3 regions of the Terribacillus aidingensis genome follow, and region 2 is predicted to be linked to each of the others. Evidence: riboswitches for the same ligand, from Rfam matches in the RefSeq annotation. Region 2 holds a riboswitch; each other region holds the start of a gene.
What was found. A riboswitch is a leader RNA that binds a small molecule or an ion and turns the genes downstream of it on or off. The one in region 2 is predicted to bind S-adenosylmethionine.
Positions count from the first base shown of each region.

Region 1: linked by a shared signal. The riboswitch ahead of ABXS78_RS08690 (Na+/H+ antiporter NhaC family protein) and the one ahead of ABXS78_RS04875 (M20 family metallopeptidase) in region 2 are both predicted to bind S-adenosylmethionine.
Region 3: linked by a shared signal. The riboswitch ahead of metK (methionine adenosyltransferase) and the one ahead of ABXS78_RS04875 (M20 family metallopeptidase) in region 2 are both predicted to bind S-adenosylmethionine.

Region 1 covers NZ_CP159996.1:1,634,938-1,640,009, forward strand. The annotation lists gene ABXS78_RS08675 (NAD(P)H-dependent oxidoreductase) at 30-611, shown strand; gene ABXS78_RS08680 (sugar O-acetyltransferase) at 799-1,407, opposite strand; gene ABXS78_RS08685 (MFS transporter) at 1,500-2,699, opposite strand; SAM riboswitch class I at 3,059-3,167, shown strand; gene ABXS78_RS08690 (Na+/H+ antiporter NhaC family protein) at 3,254-4,543, shown strand; gene hisJ (histidinol-phosphatase HisJ) at 4,777-5,072, opposite strand, start outside.
Region 2 covers NZ_CP159996.1:883,459-888,530, reverse strand. The annotation lists gene ABXS78_RS04885 (aminotransferase class I/II-fold pyridoxal phosphate-dependent enzyme) at 1-645, opposite strand, end outside; gene ABXS78_RS04880 (methionine biosynthesis PLP-dependent protein) at 657-1,757, opposite strand; SAM riboswitch class I at 1,838-1,941, opposite strand; SAM riboswitch class I at 2,140-2,243, shown strand; gene ABXS78_RS04875 (M20 family metallopeptidase) at 2,354-3,550, shown strand; gene ABXS78_RS04870 (ABC transporter substrate-binding protein) at 3,563-5,072, shown strand, end outside.
Region 3 covers NZ_CP159996.1:2,312,855-2,317,926, forward strand. The annotation lists gene asnB (asparagine synthase (glutamine-hydrolyzing)) at 1-547, opposite strand, end outside; gene metK (methionine adenosyltransferase) at 682-1,881, opposite strand; SAM riboswitch class I at 2,065-2,169, opposite strand; gene pckA (phosphoenolpyruvate carboxykinase (ATP)) at 2,366-3,940, shown strand; gene ytkD (RNA deprotection pyrophosphohydrolase) at 3,972-4,448, opposite strand; gene ABXS78_RS12210 (hypothetical protein) at 4,476-4,991, opposite strand.

The DNA of each region.
Region 1 (5,072 bases), 750 kb from region 2:
CAAAGAAAGCGAAAAAGGAGGAAACAATAATGAAGACCATTGTCTATGCTCATCCTTGGGAAGGGAGCTTTAATCATGCGATCTTAACTAGCATAACAAAAGACTTAGAAGCCAAAAGAGAGAAATTTCAAGTGATCGATCTTTATAAAGATGAGTTTAACCCCGCCTATACAGCTGAAGAATTGAAGTTATTTAACAAAGGAGAAACGCCGTACAAATTAGTTAAGGAATATCAGGAAAAATTAAGCCAAGCCACAGAATTGATATTTATTTTCCCGGTCTGGTGGTGGGACTTACCTGCTATTTTAAAGGGTTTCATCGATAAAGTGATGTTGAGTGGCTTTGCTTTTCTAGAAGACAAAGAAAAAGGTGAGCTGAAAGGATTATTGACCAACATAAGAAAAACAACTGTCATTTCAACTTCTACAACTGATAAAGCTTACATTGAATCGGAAGGTGGAAACGCTATTCAGGGAGTCTTTATTAACAGAACACTAGCTGACTTGGGATTAAGAAATGATGACACAAAATGGGTTCATTTTTCTGGGGTAAACGTAACAACGGATGAGAAAAGAAAAATGTTCTTACAAGAAATACCCCTCAAACTTTGAGTTGATTTTTCTGCTTGACCTTTTCAGAGTGATAGGGGCATATCTTTATTCTGAGAGAAAACAAGGAATTGTATAAGTCTGGTGTAAAAGAACGTAGTACTCATCACACAGTATCCGGCTTACTCCAGTCACAAAAATGTATAGCGAAAAGCCACACTTGTAGTAAAGTGTGGCTTCGTTCATCTTATTATTTATCTACCCTTAAATTCTTGAAATAATATTCTTTGTCATGATCCGTAATCTCCCTGCGTACTCGGCACGGATTACCTACAGCAACAACATTGGAAGGTATGTCTTTTGTAACTACACTGCCAGCCCCAATGACTGTATTGTCTCCTACTGAAATACCCGGAAGAAGAATTGCACCAGCACCTATCCAACAGTTTTTTCCTACAGTTACTGGTACATTAAATTGATATGCTTCTTCACGGAGTTCTGGCCAGATAGGATGCCCAGCTGTTGCTATCGTTACATTAGGGCCTATCATTGTATAGTCTCCGACGTAAATATGCGTGTCATCTACTAAAGTTAAATTAAAATTGACGTAAACATTCTTTCCGAAATGAACATGGTTGCCACCCCAATTTGCGTGGAGTGGGGGCTCTATATAGCAACCTTCCCCAATCTCAGCGAACATTTTTTTTAGCAAAGCTTCTCTTTTTTCTATTTCGGTTGGTCGCGTTTGATTAAAGTCGTATAGTCGTTCGAGGCATACTATTTGTTGAGCTGCAAAATCTTTATCTCCTGGTAGATACATACTGCTATTGTGCAGTCTATCTTTAAAACTTTTATCCATATGTACAGCCTCATTTCTTCAAAAAAGTTAATTATAGTCTTAGCTAACGTCTTTCATTACGTTCTCACCTATCAAGAAGTTTCAAGACCTGATTATTGGCTCAATCGTTTAGGCTTAACACTAATTTCGTTAGCGCGTATTAAAATCAACCGACAGAACATTATCCCTGCTACACATACTAGAAGAAAATAAGGAAATATCAAAAAGGAAATGTTGGCCAACAACTGTCCTAGCAAGGGCGCCACTAAAGTAGCACCAGTGTAAGCAAAGGCCATTTGAATTCCCATAGCTGCTTGTGAATGAACTACTCCAAAATATACAGGAGTTTGGTGTAACATAGAAGGGTAGATTGGTGCAAGACCGGTTCCTATAATGACAAAGGATAATAGAGTAAATATCGTGGGAAATGGAAGTAACATTATAACTAAACCGGAAGCAGCCAAAGTACATCCCAGCTGAATTAATGCTTCATTCTTTATTCGTATTGATAGAAATCCACTTAACATACGGCCTGCTGTCATACCAAGAAAGTACAAAGAAATCCAACCAGCGGCACTTTCGGCTGGGACATTCTCTATTTTGACTAAGTAACTAGAACCCCAGAGCATTATACAAGCCTCTGTTGATGCTATAAAGAAAAATGACACCATTCCAAAGGCAGATCCTTTTTTCTTAAAGGAGTTCAGCAATCCCATTTTATTTTCTGAATTGGTTTCTTTCGTATATTGAATTCTCTTACTATCAGCATTTTCGTATTCTTTCCACTTTGAAAGTGAAAAGAGGAGCAGTAAAACTAATGCAAACTGCAATAATGAAATGGTAAAATAACCGCTTCTCCAAGAATTCCCCCAAACAACTAATACTGATAATATAACAGGGCCGAGCAGAGCTCCAACTCCCCAGAAAGCGTGTAACCAGTTCATATGTTTTGCTTCGTAGTGAGTAGCGACAAACCTGTTTAAAGCTGCATCCACCGCTCCAGCACCCAGTCCCAATGGTATAGCACATACTATCAGCCATATAAATGAAGGAGAAAATGCGAAACCAAGCAGTGCGATAGCAGTCATAGATATACTTATTATAACAATCTTACCCGTACCCAAAACTCTAATTAATCTATATGAAAACAGACTGGATACTATTGTTCCTATAGATATAATAATAGAAGCAATACCTGCATTCCAAATCGGAACCCCAAGATCAGTGTTCATAAGCGGCCACGCAGACCCTAATATAGAATCGGGTAAACCTAAGCTGATAAATGATAAGTAAATTAAGAAGATGAAGAACATGATATCCTCCTATTCCTAAAAAGGAAGCTTATACTGCAAATAAACAGCAATTACCACCCTGTGTTAACGAGTTATTCGCATAAACTTAATTAATTATATTTTTATTCATCGATCTCCTGCTTCATTCATTGGAAACATGCATGAAATTAGAAGCGATAACTTTTTAAGGATGAAATAAATTAGGAGTAGAGGCCGTTACAGCCAATAATTTTGCAAGGGACAAAAGAGAGCACTTTTACTCGTATTTTCCTTTCTAATAAGGAGATATTGAGAAAGCAATGCCTGGGCTTCCTAAAACTATTGATAAAAAAATAGGAGATGTGTATAATCCTACTTACTGTGAAAAAAATATTCTTTTCTTCTTATTTAGAGAGATGGAGGGACTGGCCCGAAGAAATCTCGGCAGCGGAACTTATGAGATTAAGTTGCTGTGCCAAATCCAGCAAGCTGCGGCTTGATAGATAAGAGGAGCGTTTTATAGATATAAAGCCTCTTCTTATGGATGTAAGAGGGGCTTTATTTTTTTGCAATAAAACAAAATCAGAGGTGAATCAATGAAGAAAGCAAATCCATGGGCTCTCATCCCATTTATTGTTTTTTTAGTTTTATTTATTGGATCCGGGATTATCACAGGAGATTTTTATAAATTTCCGGTCATAGTAGCAATCACAATAGCAGCGGCTGTAGCTTTGTCTATGAATCGAAGAGAATCCCTTACAAATAAGGTCGATATTTTCTGCAAAGGTGCAGGTAATAGCAATGTCATGCTGATGGTGATCATATTCATTTTAGCAGGAGCGTTTTCTGAAGTTGCCAAAGGCATGGGAGCAGTAGAGTCTGCTGTAAACCTTACTACATCAGTTGTTCCGCAAAACCTGCTAGTTGTAGGATTGTTTGTCATTGCATGCTTTATTTCCTTGTCGATGGGCACATCTGTTGGATCCATTGTAGCACTAGCTCCAATTGGAGTTGGAATAAGCGATGAAACTAGTCTTTCGCTGGCTTTGGTGATGGGAGTGATTGTTGGTGGTTCGATGTTCGGTGATAATCTATCCTTCATATCAGATACAACGATAACTTCCGTTCGCACGCAGGGCGCACAGATGAAAGATAAATTTAAGGTTAATTTTTGGATTGTGTTACCGGCAGCAATTGTTACGTGCATCATTTTAGGATTTATCGCAATTGGTGAATCAGCTCAAGTAGAACAAATTAACTATAATTGGATAAAGATAATTCCTTACGTCCTAGTTATAGTTTTTGCTTTAATTGGTATGAACGTCTTCCTCGTACTTGTGCTGGGAATTGTTCTTGCGGGAGCTGTTGGCTGGATAGATGGCAGCTACTATTTCATGAGCCTGATGCAGCAGATTGGGGATGGAATGGCAGGTATGTATGAGATTGCCTTCCTTGCAATATTAATAGCTGGAATGGTAGAGATAATTAAGTTTAATGGAGGAATTGATTATATTCTGCACCTTGCAACGCGAAGAATTAAAACGAAAAAGGGTGCCGAATTTAGTATCGCCGGACTTGTAAGTCTAACTGATGTTTCAACTGCTAATAACACAATCTCTATATTGATTACTGGTCCACTAGCTAAAAATATTGCAAATCAGTATGGGATAGAACCGAGAAAATCAGCTAGTATATTAGATCTTTTCTCTTGCTCAATCCAAGGTCTTTTACCATACGGAGCTCAATTATTGACTGCTGCAACCGTTGCAGGAATTTCGCCAATGAGTATCATTCCATACAGCTTCTATCCAATCTTGGTAGGTATTTGTGGTATTATTGCCATCTTAATTGGCTATCCAAAGAAGAAAAATACTTTGGAAAAATAACTTTTCAGCTCTCCCTTAGAGCAAATGTGTATTTATTAATCTTCCTTCCAGTACGGGAATAGAAGCATTTTAGGAACAAGCGGAATTATATCGTAAACTAGCTTATTGGTTAAAAACTGGTTCTGCCTAATAGAAAAAACTAGCACACTTTTACAACAACAAAACTAAATAGTATGAAGTAAGTATGAAAAACAGCTGCATCTCTGGGAAACACAAGCAGCTGTTTTTCTTATTTATAAAGCCAATCTCTGCGGAATTTGAAGAGAATAATCAGATAAATATTCAAAACCCTTACCAATTCCCCCAGCTGCGTGACTGTCTGAGCCAGGAACAAGCGGAATTCCCATTTTTGCTGCGTGCGCTATAAGCTCAACTGGCGGATAGATTTCTTTACATAATGGTTTATAAAGACCAGCTGTATTCACATCAAGCTCATATCCTTTTCTCTTTATGAGTTCCAGAATGTGTTTCTGTTCCTCTGAGAAAGAAGCCGGCTTCTGATAAGCAAGCTGAAATTTTTGAATCAGCG
Region 2 (5,072 bases):
TGTATCCTTTGTGATCAGCAGTCCGGCGATAATATCACTGTGCCCTGACAGAAACTTGGTGGCACTGTGGATGACCACATCTATACCTAGTGCCAATGGCTGTTGATACAGCGGCGTCAAAAATGTGTTGTCCAAGAAAGTTAAACAATCATGTTGCTTTGCTATCCGGACCACGGCCCGAATGTCAGTCACCTTCAAACACGGATTGGACGGTGTTTCCAAGTAAATGACCTTCGTGTTTGGCCGTACAGCTGCTTCTATAGCATCCAAATCGGTTAGGTCAACAAAGGAATGACTAATCTGGAATTTTGGAAGGATTTCTGTTACGAAACGATACGTTCCGCCGTACACACCCTCGGTCACTATCACATGATCCCCCGCTGACAGCAGCATGAATGCGGAGGAAATTGCTGCCATGCCAGATGAAAATGCTAACGCGTCTCTCCCTCCCTCTAGTTCAGCAGCCTTTTGCTCCAGTGCTTTTCGTGTCGGATTGCCGGAACGACTATAGTCGAATGGACCGAAATCATCAAAGCTCTCCTGGTGAAAGGTTGACGATAGGTAGATCGGGACGTTAACAGCACCTGTCCGCTGCTCTTTATATGATCCCCGGATACACGTTGTTTCCGCTTGTTGTTCTCCCATATGTTGACCTCCTAATACAGTTTGGCGAATGCTTGCTGTAAATCATGAATCAAATCCTCCGCTTCTTCTATCCCGACCGAGAAACGGAGCAAACAATCGCAAATTCCTCTGGCTTCCCGTTCCTCTAAAGGGATATCCGCATGTGTCTGTGTTGTAGGATATGTGATAAAGCTTTCCACTCCGCCAAGACTTTCGGCAAAGGTGATGATTTCCAGGCTGCGAAGGAATGGATCGACCCAGCTGCTTTCCTGAACACGGAAGGAAAGCATGCCGCCTTTTCCTGTATACAGGACGTCTTTCACTTTCGGCTCCTCTGCAAGATAACTTGCGATGCGCTCAGCATTTGCTTGATGCTGCCGCATTCGAAGCGGCAGTGTCTTCAAGCCTCGGATGAGAAGCCAGGAATCGAGCGGAGACAAGACAGCTCCCGTACCGTTATGCAATACAGCTAACCGATCTGATAGCTCACTGCCTTTACTCACAACAAGTCCGGCTAAAACATCGTTATGGCCGCCGATATATTTCGTCGCACTATGGATGACGATATCTGCTCCTTCTGTAAGCGGCTGCTGGTAATAAGGTGTCAGAAACGTATTATCCACAATTAACAGCAGGTCATATGCTTTTGCCAATTGCGCATAGGCAGCAATATCAATTTCCTGCATGAGCGGGTTTGTCGGTGTTTCAAGGAAAATTGCTTTTGTATCGTCCGTTATCAATATCGCAGTCTCTTCGACGGAATGAAATGGCGCATAAATTGGCGAGACGTCATAGGCATCTGAATAGAAATCAAACAGCCGATAGGTGCCTCCATAAATATCCTCCGGCACTAGCAGGGAATCGCTCGAACGGAAAAGTGACAATACAAGCTGGATTGCTGCCATGCCTGAGCTGCATGCAAATGCCTGATCGCCTTTTTCCAGCTTTGCAAACCCTTCTTCCAGAACTGATCGAGTGGGGTTCTTCGTCCGTGAATAATCATAGCCGGTAGATTCTCCGATTCCACTATGCGCATAAGCCGTGGACAGATAAACTGGAGGATTAACTGCCCCAGTTACTCCATCACTGTGATTTCCAAGCTGCACAAATGCTGTTTCTAAACTATATCCCATACCGCTTCTCACCCTCCTCTTCAACAAAAAAAGAACCTTCTCCCCAAAAAGGAAGAAGGTTCAGTCATGACCGAATCAGCTTCTTATCTTTAAGGCGGATACCTTTTGGATTTAGCACCGTGTCTTCTCAGACTGGTTGCTGAGACATCACTGGGCCAAGTCCCTCCGTCTCTCTTGATAAGAAAAGTTCTATATAATTTTTATATTAAAGCTATGTTATCACAAAAGAATGTACAGTCAAGCATTATTTAAAATTTTCTGCCAAATGAATCTTTTACTAATGGATTTTTTGGCGTAGTCATGCCGATCAGGAAAAATAGCGACAAAAAATAGGATTGACACCTAGAACTTTTCGGTCTATCCTTTTCCTTACAACTGATATTTCTTATCGAGATTGGTGGAGGGAATGGCCCAACGAAACCAAAGCAACAGGCTGCAAGCCGCAGTACTGTGCTAATTCCAGGTGTTTAACACTGAAGATAAGAAGAGCGGAAAATCTTTAAAAGACCCTCTTCTGTCTGGAAGAGGGTCTTTTTTTGAACTTAATCCCGATTATTTTCATTGGAAATATCAAGATTGTTACAGGAGGTTTGAAAATGGAACAGATCAAGCAGACACTTGCGGTAGTACATACGGAGCTGGAAGATAATTTCGCAGAAGTCGTGGAGTGGAGACGTTATTTGCATCAGCATCCTGAATTAAGTTTCCAGGAGACAGAGACCGCCCGTTTTATCGCCGACAAGCTGCGCAGCTTCGGCTATGAAGATATCCAGACAAATATTGGCGGATATGGCATCGTCGCTACCCTATCAGGTAAGGCAGCAGGACCAACAATTGCACTGCGAGCAGATTTCGATGCCCTTCCGATAGAAGATGAAAAAGAAACAGCCTATCGATCCAAGACTCCTGGCGTAATGCATGCTTGCGGTCATGACGGCCATACCGCAGCACTCCTTGGAACTGCCAAATCACTGATCAAACATAAGGATAGTCTGAAAGGTAAAGTGGTCTTTTTGTTCCAGCCGGCTGAAGAAGTACCTCCAGGCGGTGCAAAAGCGATGATTGAAGATGGTGCACTTGATGGTGTTGACTATGTCTACGGTGCTCACCTTAATTCGGCCGCTCCTATCGGAAAGATCGGTGTTGGCGAAGGCTTCAAGATGGCAGCAGTAGATAAATTCGCGATTACTATCCAAGGAAAAGGCGGTCATGGCGCAGCTCCTCATGAGGCTGTCGATCCAATTGTCATCGGAAGTGATATCGTCAGCGCCCTGCAAAAGATTGTCAGCCGCAGAGTCAACCCGCTTGAATCCGCAGTTGTGACACTTGGTGTATTTCAATCTGGCCAAGCATTCAATGTTATTCCGGATACTGCCAGATTGGAAGGAACAGTACGGACATTCAATGCTGACATCCGCCAGCAGGTGAGAAAACAAATAGAGTCCATTGTAGCCGGTATTGCAACCGGTTTCGGCGCAACCTATTCAATCGATTATTTACATGGCTACCCTGCTCTTTACAACCATCCAGAAGAAACTGCACTTCTGCAGCGTCTTTTTGCCGAGGAATTCGGTGAAGATCAAGTTATCCCGCTGGAAACCGGGATGGGAGCAGAGGATTTCGCTTATTACTTACAAGAGAAACCGGGAAGCTTCTTTAAAGTCGGCTCCCGCAATGAAGATACAGGCACCCATTATCCGCATCACCACCCTAAGTTCGACATCGATGAGCGTGCTTTGCTCATCACGGAAAAAGCATTCACGAAAATCGTATTCTCGTTATTGGGAAGCTAAGGAGGAAGTATATTGAATAAGAAGCTTGCACTTATATTATTCGGCCTGATGGCCACCATCGCCCTGTTCGGGTGCTCCAGCAGTTCCAGCAGCAGTTCCGACGCAAGCGGCGGAGAACCTGTGGAAGGAGGCGACTTGAACGTTGCCATGACTGCCGATCCTGATACGCTTGACTGGATGTATTCCGGAGAAAGTGCTACCAGAAAAATTGGCTGGCATATTTACGAAGGTTTATTTGCACTAGATCATGATTATCAAGTACGCCCTTTGCTTGCCGATGATTATACCGTTAGTGATGATAAGAAAACCTATACGATCACGCTTCGTGACGGACTTAAGTTCCATAACGGGCAAGACGTAACAGCGGAAGACGCAAAAGCATCTATCGACCGCTGGCTGAAGGTCTCCTCTGTCGGTAAGATCACTGCAACGCATGTTGATTCCATAGAAGCAACGGATGACCTGACATTGGTCATTACACTTAACGATCCGTATACCGCTTTGCTTACTGATATGTCTGCACCAAAAGCATCTGCTGTAATCCTTCCAGCTGACATTGCGGAAGCTGCAGGTGAACAACCGCTGACAAACGAGCAGCTAATCGGTACAGGTCCATTCAAATTTGATTCATGGAAGCGCGGGAATGAGATTGTCCTATCAAAATTCGAAGACTATCAATCTCGTGAAGAAGAAGACTGGGGCGGTTTGACAGGTAAGAAAACTGCATACCTGGATACAATTCATTTCAAGATTGTAAAAGACCCGCAAGTAATGCTCAATGGTCTGAAGACAGATCTTTATGATTATGTACAGTCCATTCCGCTTGATTTATATGATGTAGTTGATACGACACCGAATGTTGAACCGGCTATTTCCAGCAATGGCTATTCCGTCATTACCCCGGATAAATCAGAAGCACCTTTCGATGACATCAAGGTCAGAGAAGCACTGCATGCTGCACTAGATAAAGAAGCCATTGCGAAAGCAACATATGGCAACAGCGAATTTTATAATCTGGACGGCGCCTTGTTCACACCAGATCAGACAGCTCTTTACTCAGATCAAAACATTGATAACTTCGATGCTTTTGACCAAGATGAAGCTAAAAAGCTGCTTGAAGACAGCTCCTATGACGGTCAGCCGGTGAAGATCATCTTCTCCAATGACCATGCAGAGTATAAGAAAATTGCCGAAATCGCAGAACAGCAGCTTGAAGCAGTTGGTTTCAACGTCGAGCTGGAGTCCTATGAATGGGCAACTTACCTGGAAAAATGGAGCGATGGCGCTAACTGGGATATGGTCGTAGTCGGCTGGTCTCCTTTCTTCTCGCCGAACCAAGCCGGTGTAGTGAGCCAGGATTCCAACAGCAGCGGCTGGTACAACAGCGAACGCTGGCAGGAACTGATTGCCCAGTGGGGTGAAGCGGAAGATGAGGGCGCTCAGCAAGAAATCCTCGCTGAGCTGAACAAGACGATCTATGACGAGCTTCCATTTGAAAAAGTAAGCAACCTTTCCACATTGG
Region 3 (5,072 bases), 1.4 Mb from region 2:
GCTGCAGCGCTTCGGTATCAACTGTTTCTGATTCTTCCAGAAGTGTGATGCTCTTCTTCTCAGAAGCGAAGAAAATCTCATCTTCTGTCTCCTTATAAAAGAGCGGTTTGATGCCGAATGGATCACGTGCTCCGAAAAGTGTTTTCTTTTCTTTATCCCATAGCAAGATGCTGAACATACCGCGAAGCTCTTTAAATGCTTCCGTTCCGTATGTATGGTACATCGCAGCGATGACCTCGGTATCGGATTCAGTTTTGAACTCTGCGCCTTTTTTCAGCAATTCTTCACGAAGCTCTACGTAGTTGTAGATTTCTCCGTTGAAGACCATCCAGATTTTTTCGTCGTCATAGCTTAATGGCTGAACACCAGCCTCGATATCAATAATACTCAAGCGGCGGAAACCGAATGATACATGCTCGTCATGGTAATATCCTTCATCATCCGGACCGCGGTGCGTGATGATGTTGTTCTGTTGTTTGAATTTATCCTTATCAGCTTGCGTTAGTTGTTTTACGTTCTTTCTAATTACGCCAATCAAACCACACATTACTTATTAGCCTCTCTTTCATTACTTCTAGCCATTAATTATAGCATAAAACAATTCGGTTCTTGAAGGAAGATTATGGGCGCCGACACAAAAAAAAGCAAGAGCGTAATTATCGCTCTTGCCTTTCAAGCAGATTATGCAAATGTATAGCTTTCCAGCTGTACTGCTTTGTCAGTCTGCTCCCAAGGGAAGTTTTTATCTGTACGTCCGAAGTGACCGTATGCAGCTGTATCTTTGTAGATTGGCTGACGCAGGTTCAGCATTTTGATGATGCCGGCAGGACGAAGATCGAATAGATCGCGTACTGCTTTTACCAATGCCTCTTCGGATTGTTTGCTTGTTCCGAAAGTATCGATACTGATGGAAACTGGTTCAGCAACACCGATTGCATAAGCAAGCTGTACTTCACATTTATCAGCAAGACCTGCTGCAACAATGTTCTTCGCCACATAACGTGCTGCATAAGCACCGGAACGGTCCACTTTCGTAGCATCTTTTCCGCTGAATGCTCCGCCGCCGTGACGAGCATAGCCGCCATACGTATCAACGATGATTTTACGGCCAGTCAGACCTGCATCACCTTGCGGCCCGCCGATAACGAAACGACCTGTCGGGTTGATGATGTATTTCGTATTTTCGTCCAGCAATTCAGCTGGAACAACAGGTTTGATAACAAGCTCTTTCAAATCAGTATGAATCTGAGCTTGCTCTACTTCCGGATGATGCTGCGTGGAGATGACAATCGTATCAATACGTACTGGCTGATCGTTTTCATCATATTCTACTGTTACTTGTGTTTTCCCATCCGGGCGCAAGTAATCCACAGTTTCATCTTTCCGTATCTTCGCCAATTGCTTGGATAGACGGTGCGCCAGTGAAATTGGCAGAGGCATGTATTCTGGTGTTTCATTGCTTGCATAGCCAAACATCAAGCCTTGGTCACCTGCGCCGATTGCATCGATTTCTTCGTCCGTCATCAGCCCTTCACGAGCCTCAAGCGCCTGATCGACACCGCCTGCGATATCAGGAGATTGCTCATCGATTGCTGTCAATACAGCACATGTATCAGCATCAAAGCCATATTTCGCACGTGTATAACCAATTTCCTTGATTGTTTTACGGACGATACTTTGGATATCAACATAAGCACTTGTTGTGATTTCACCTGCAACAAGTACAAGACCTGTCGTAACAGTCGTCTCACAAGCAACACGGGCATTCGGATCCTTAGCTAGTATTTCATCTAATATAGCATCCGAAATCTGGTCACAGATTTTATCCGGATGGCCTTCAGTAACGGATTCTGAGGTAAATAATCGACGATTAGCAGTCATTCTGCCAAATCCCCCTTCAACTACGATTAATACGGAAGTTTTACTCTTTCCAAGTATGTTATTAAGAAACTTGATAATGGGTGAAGGTTGAAAGAGCACTACCAATAGTATTGCTCTTTTTCTGTTATTAAGCCGTTACATAAAAAAAACCTTCCATCATAACAGAAGGATGGCTTATTCCCTCTCTTATCGTTCAAGGTATCCCTTGCTCAGGTTGAGCACCATTTCACAAATGTGACGGTTGCCGGGTTTCTTAGGGCCTGTCCCTCCGCCTACTCTGAATAAGAGTGTTTTCCGTTCGCAACTATGTTATCGGAACAGCCTACAGAAGTCAACAAAATCATGTTAATACCAACTAAAAACCTCGGAATTATTAATCAATAAAGCATGCACTTATTGATTGCATTTTTAAATAGTATGTATTAATATTTTAATGTGTTATACTAATCAAAAATTAAAAAAAGGCGGGATCCAGATGCGAATGATGCACGCGTTAACAGCGTTAGAAGAAATGCGCTCCCAATCCAATGTAAGAAAAAACCTATCCGCGGCTCAGCTGACGGAGGCGGCATTGTCCCGCCAGGAAGCACGTCTGACAAAAACTGGTGCTCTGCGGGCTGCGACAGGAAAATATACCGGCCGCTCACCAAAAGATAAATTCATCGTCAAAGACGAGCTTTCCGAAAACAAAGTGGATTGGGGAAAAGTCAACCAGCCTATCAGCGAAGAAATATTTGAACACTTATTAGGTAAAGTCGTTGACTACCTGCAGGCACAGGAAGAAGTTTTCTCATTCCAAGGCTTTGCCGGAGCTGATGAACGCTACCACCTTCCGATACAGGTAATCAATGAATACGCTTGGCATAACCTGTTTGCCCACCAATTGTTCATCCGGCCTAATGAAGAAGAGCTGGCTGCACATAAACCTGCATTCACTGTCATCTCTGCTCCTGGTGTGAAAGCAGATCCGCTAGTCGATGGCACTAATTCAGAAGCATTTGTAATCGTCTCTTTCAAACAGCGCGTAATCGTGATAGGCGGTACAGAATATGCTGGGGAAATGAAGAAATCCATTTTCTCCGTAATGAATTTTCTCCTGCCGCAGCAGGAGATCCTTCCGATGCACTGCTCTGCCAACGTCGGACCGGATGGTGATACAGCCCTCTTCTTCGGTTTATCCGGAACAGGTAAGACGACACTATCAGCTGATCCGAACAGACCTTTGATCGGGGATGACGAACACGGCTGGTCACCTGATGGTATCTTCAATATCGAAGGCGGCTGTTACGCTAAGTGCATCAATCTTTCCGCTGAAAAAGAGCCGGAAATTCATGGTGCCATCAAATTTGGTACGATTCTTGAAAATGTAGCAGTTGATGAAGCTGGTGTTTGTGATTATGAAGATGGATCTGTTACGGAAAACACACGTGCAGCTTACCCGATTGACTACATCAAGGGCAGCCTGCCGAAGAGCTTGGCAGGTCATCCAAAGACAATCGTCTTCCTGACAGCAGATGCGACCGGCGTCCTGCCGCCAATCAGTAAACTGACAACTGAACAGGCAATGTATCACTTCCTTAGCGGCTATACGAGCAAGCTTGCCGGAACAGAGCGAGGCGTCACAGAACCTGAAGCAACATTCTCGACTTGCTTTGGTGCTCCATTCCTGCCGCTGGCACCTTCTGTTTATGCTGATATGCTCGGAGAAAAAATCAGTGAGCATCAAGCTGAGGTATATCTAGTCAATACCGGCTGGACGGGTGGAGATTATCACTCCGGTTCCCGAATGAAGCTTGCCTTTACAAGAGCGATGGTTCAGGCTGCTCTCAGCGGAGAACTGCATGATACAGAGACTACGCAAGATCCGATCTTCGGCCTGCATGTTCCTGTTTCTATTGCAAATGTACCAGCAGAGCTGCTGATGCCGGAAAATGCATGGGAAGATAAAGCTGCTTACAAAGCGAAGGCACAAGAACTTGCAGTAAAATTCCATCAAAATTTTGCTAAATTCGATTTCATTGATGAAGCTGTCCGTCAAGCGGGACCGCTATACAGATAAAAAGAACTGCCCCACAATCGGGGCAGTTCTTTTACATTGTCTTTTCAAACTTATCTATATGGTGCAATGCACTAGGCAGCACCTTATCTTTCATCATGAAGCTGTATTCTGCATGCTGTGCCAGATGGGAAGGGAACTTCTCGACCAGTACTGGTCCATATGTTTCCAAGTAATTGGATTTCTTTTTCAGTTCCGAGATGATGGCATAATAGACATTCTTTACGATATGTCCAGCCTTGCCAGCTACAAAGTACTGACCGACATACTTCAGCTGCTGAACCACACCGCCAGTCTCCTCCATTACCTCCCGCAAAGCAGCGTGCTCAGCGGTTTCTCCTTTTTCCACCTTGCCGCCTGGGAACTCCAATCCCCGATCCTTATGACGAGTGAGCAGCCATTTGCTGCCGTATCGGCAAATCACCCACACATGTTTAGGCTGATCAGAAAATGGATGATCGGCAAAAGACATCTTCACTTCATTATTGTAGTAATCTCTGAACGTAATCATCTTCCCACTGCCTTCTTCACATCAAACCTACAAGTATTTGACTGCTGCTATCTTCCAGCCTCCGTCATACAAGAATTTGATCTCGATTGTATAGTTACCGTGCAAATCATCGGTATTGCTTTGTGTAATTGTAACATACTTATCGGAGTCTGTTTCCACTTTGTATGAATTATCAGGATTGAACCAAGCAGGTGTCTCCGTTGGCAAAATATACAAGCCATCCGCTTCCTCTGTGAAATAGAAATCGACAATCGGCCCGCTTACATCTCTAGTAGCCACTTCGTCAAAACTTTTTAGCAAATCTTCCTTAGTACTATAATTTAGAACTTTGTAATTTGTATCAATGTCCTGTGTGACTTTATCCATAAATGCATCTGTCAGTTGTACTATTTGTTCTTTATTCAGTTCCGCCTTCTCGACAGTCTCATTTTTTTCAGCTGTAACTGCAGATATATTGTCTGTTTGGTATGATAGCGCGAATGTAAATGGGACTAGGAGCATGATAATTGCAGCTATTGCTTTTTTCCAAGTTGGTTGAAGCATAAATAGTCCTCCTTATGTAGTCATGTTATAGGTATTCCTCATCTGTAAGCATTTAAAACCCTGAATGTTTGTAGGATTTTC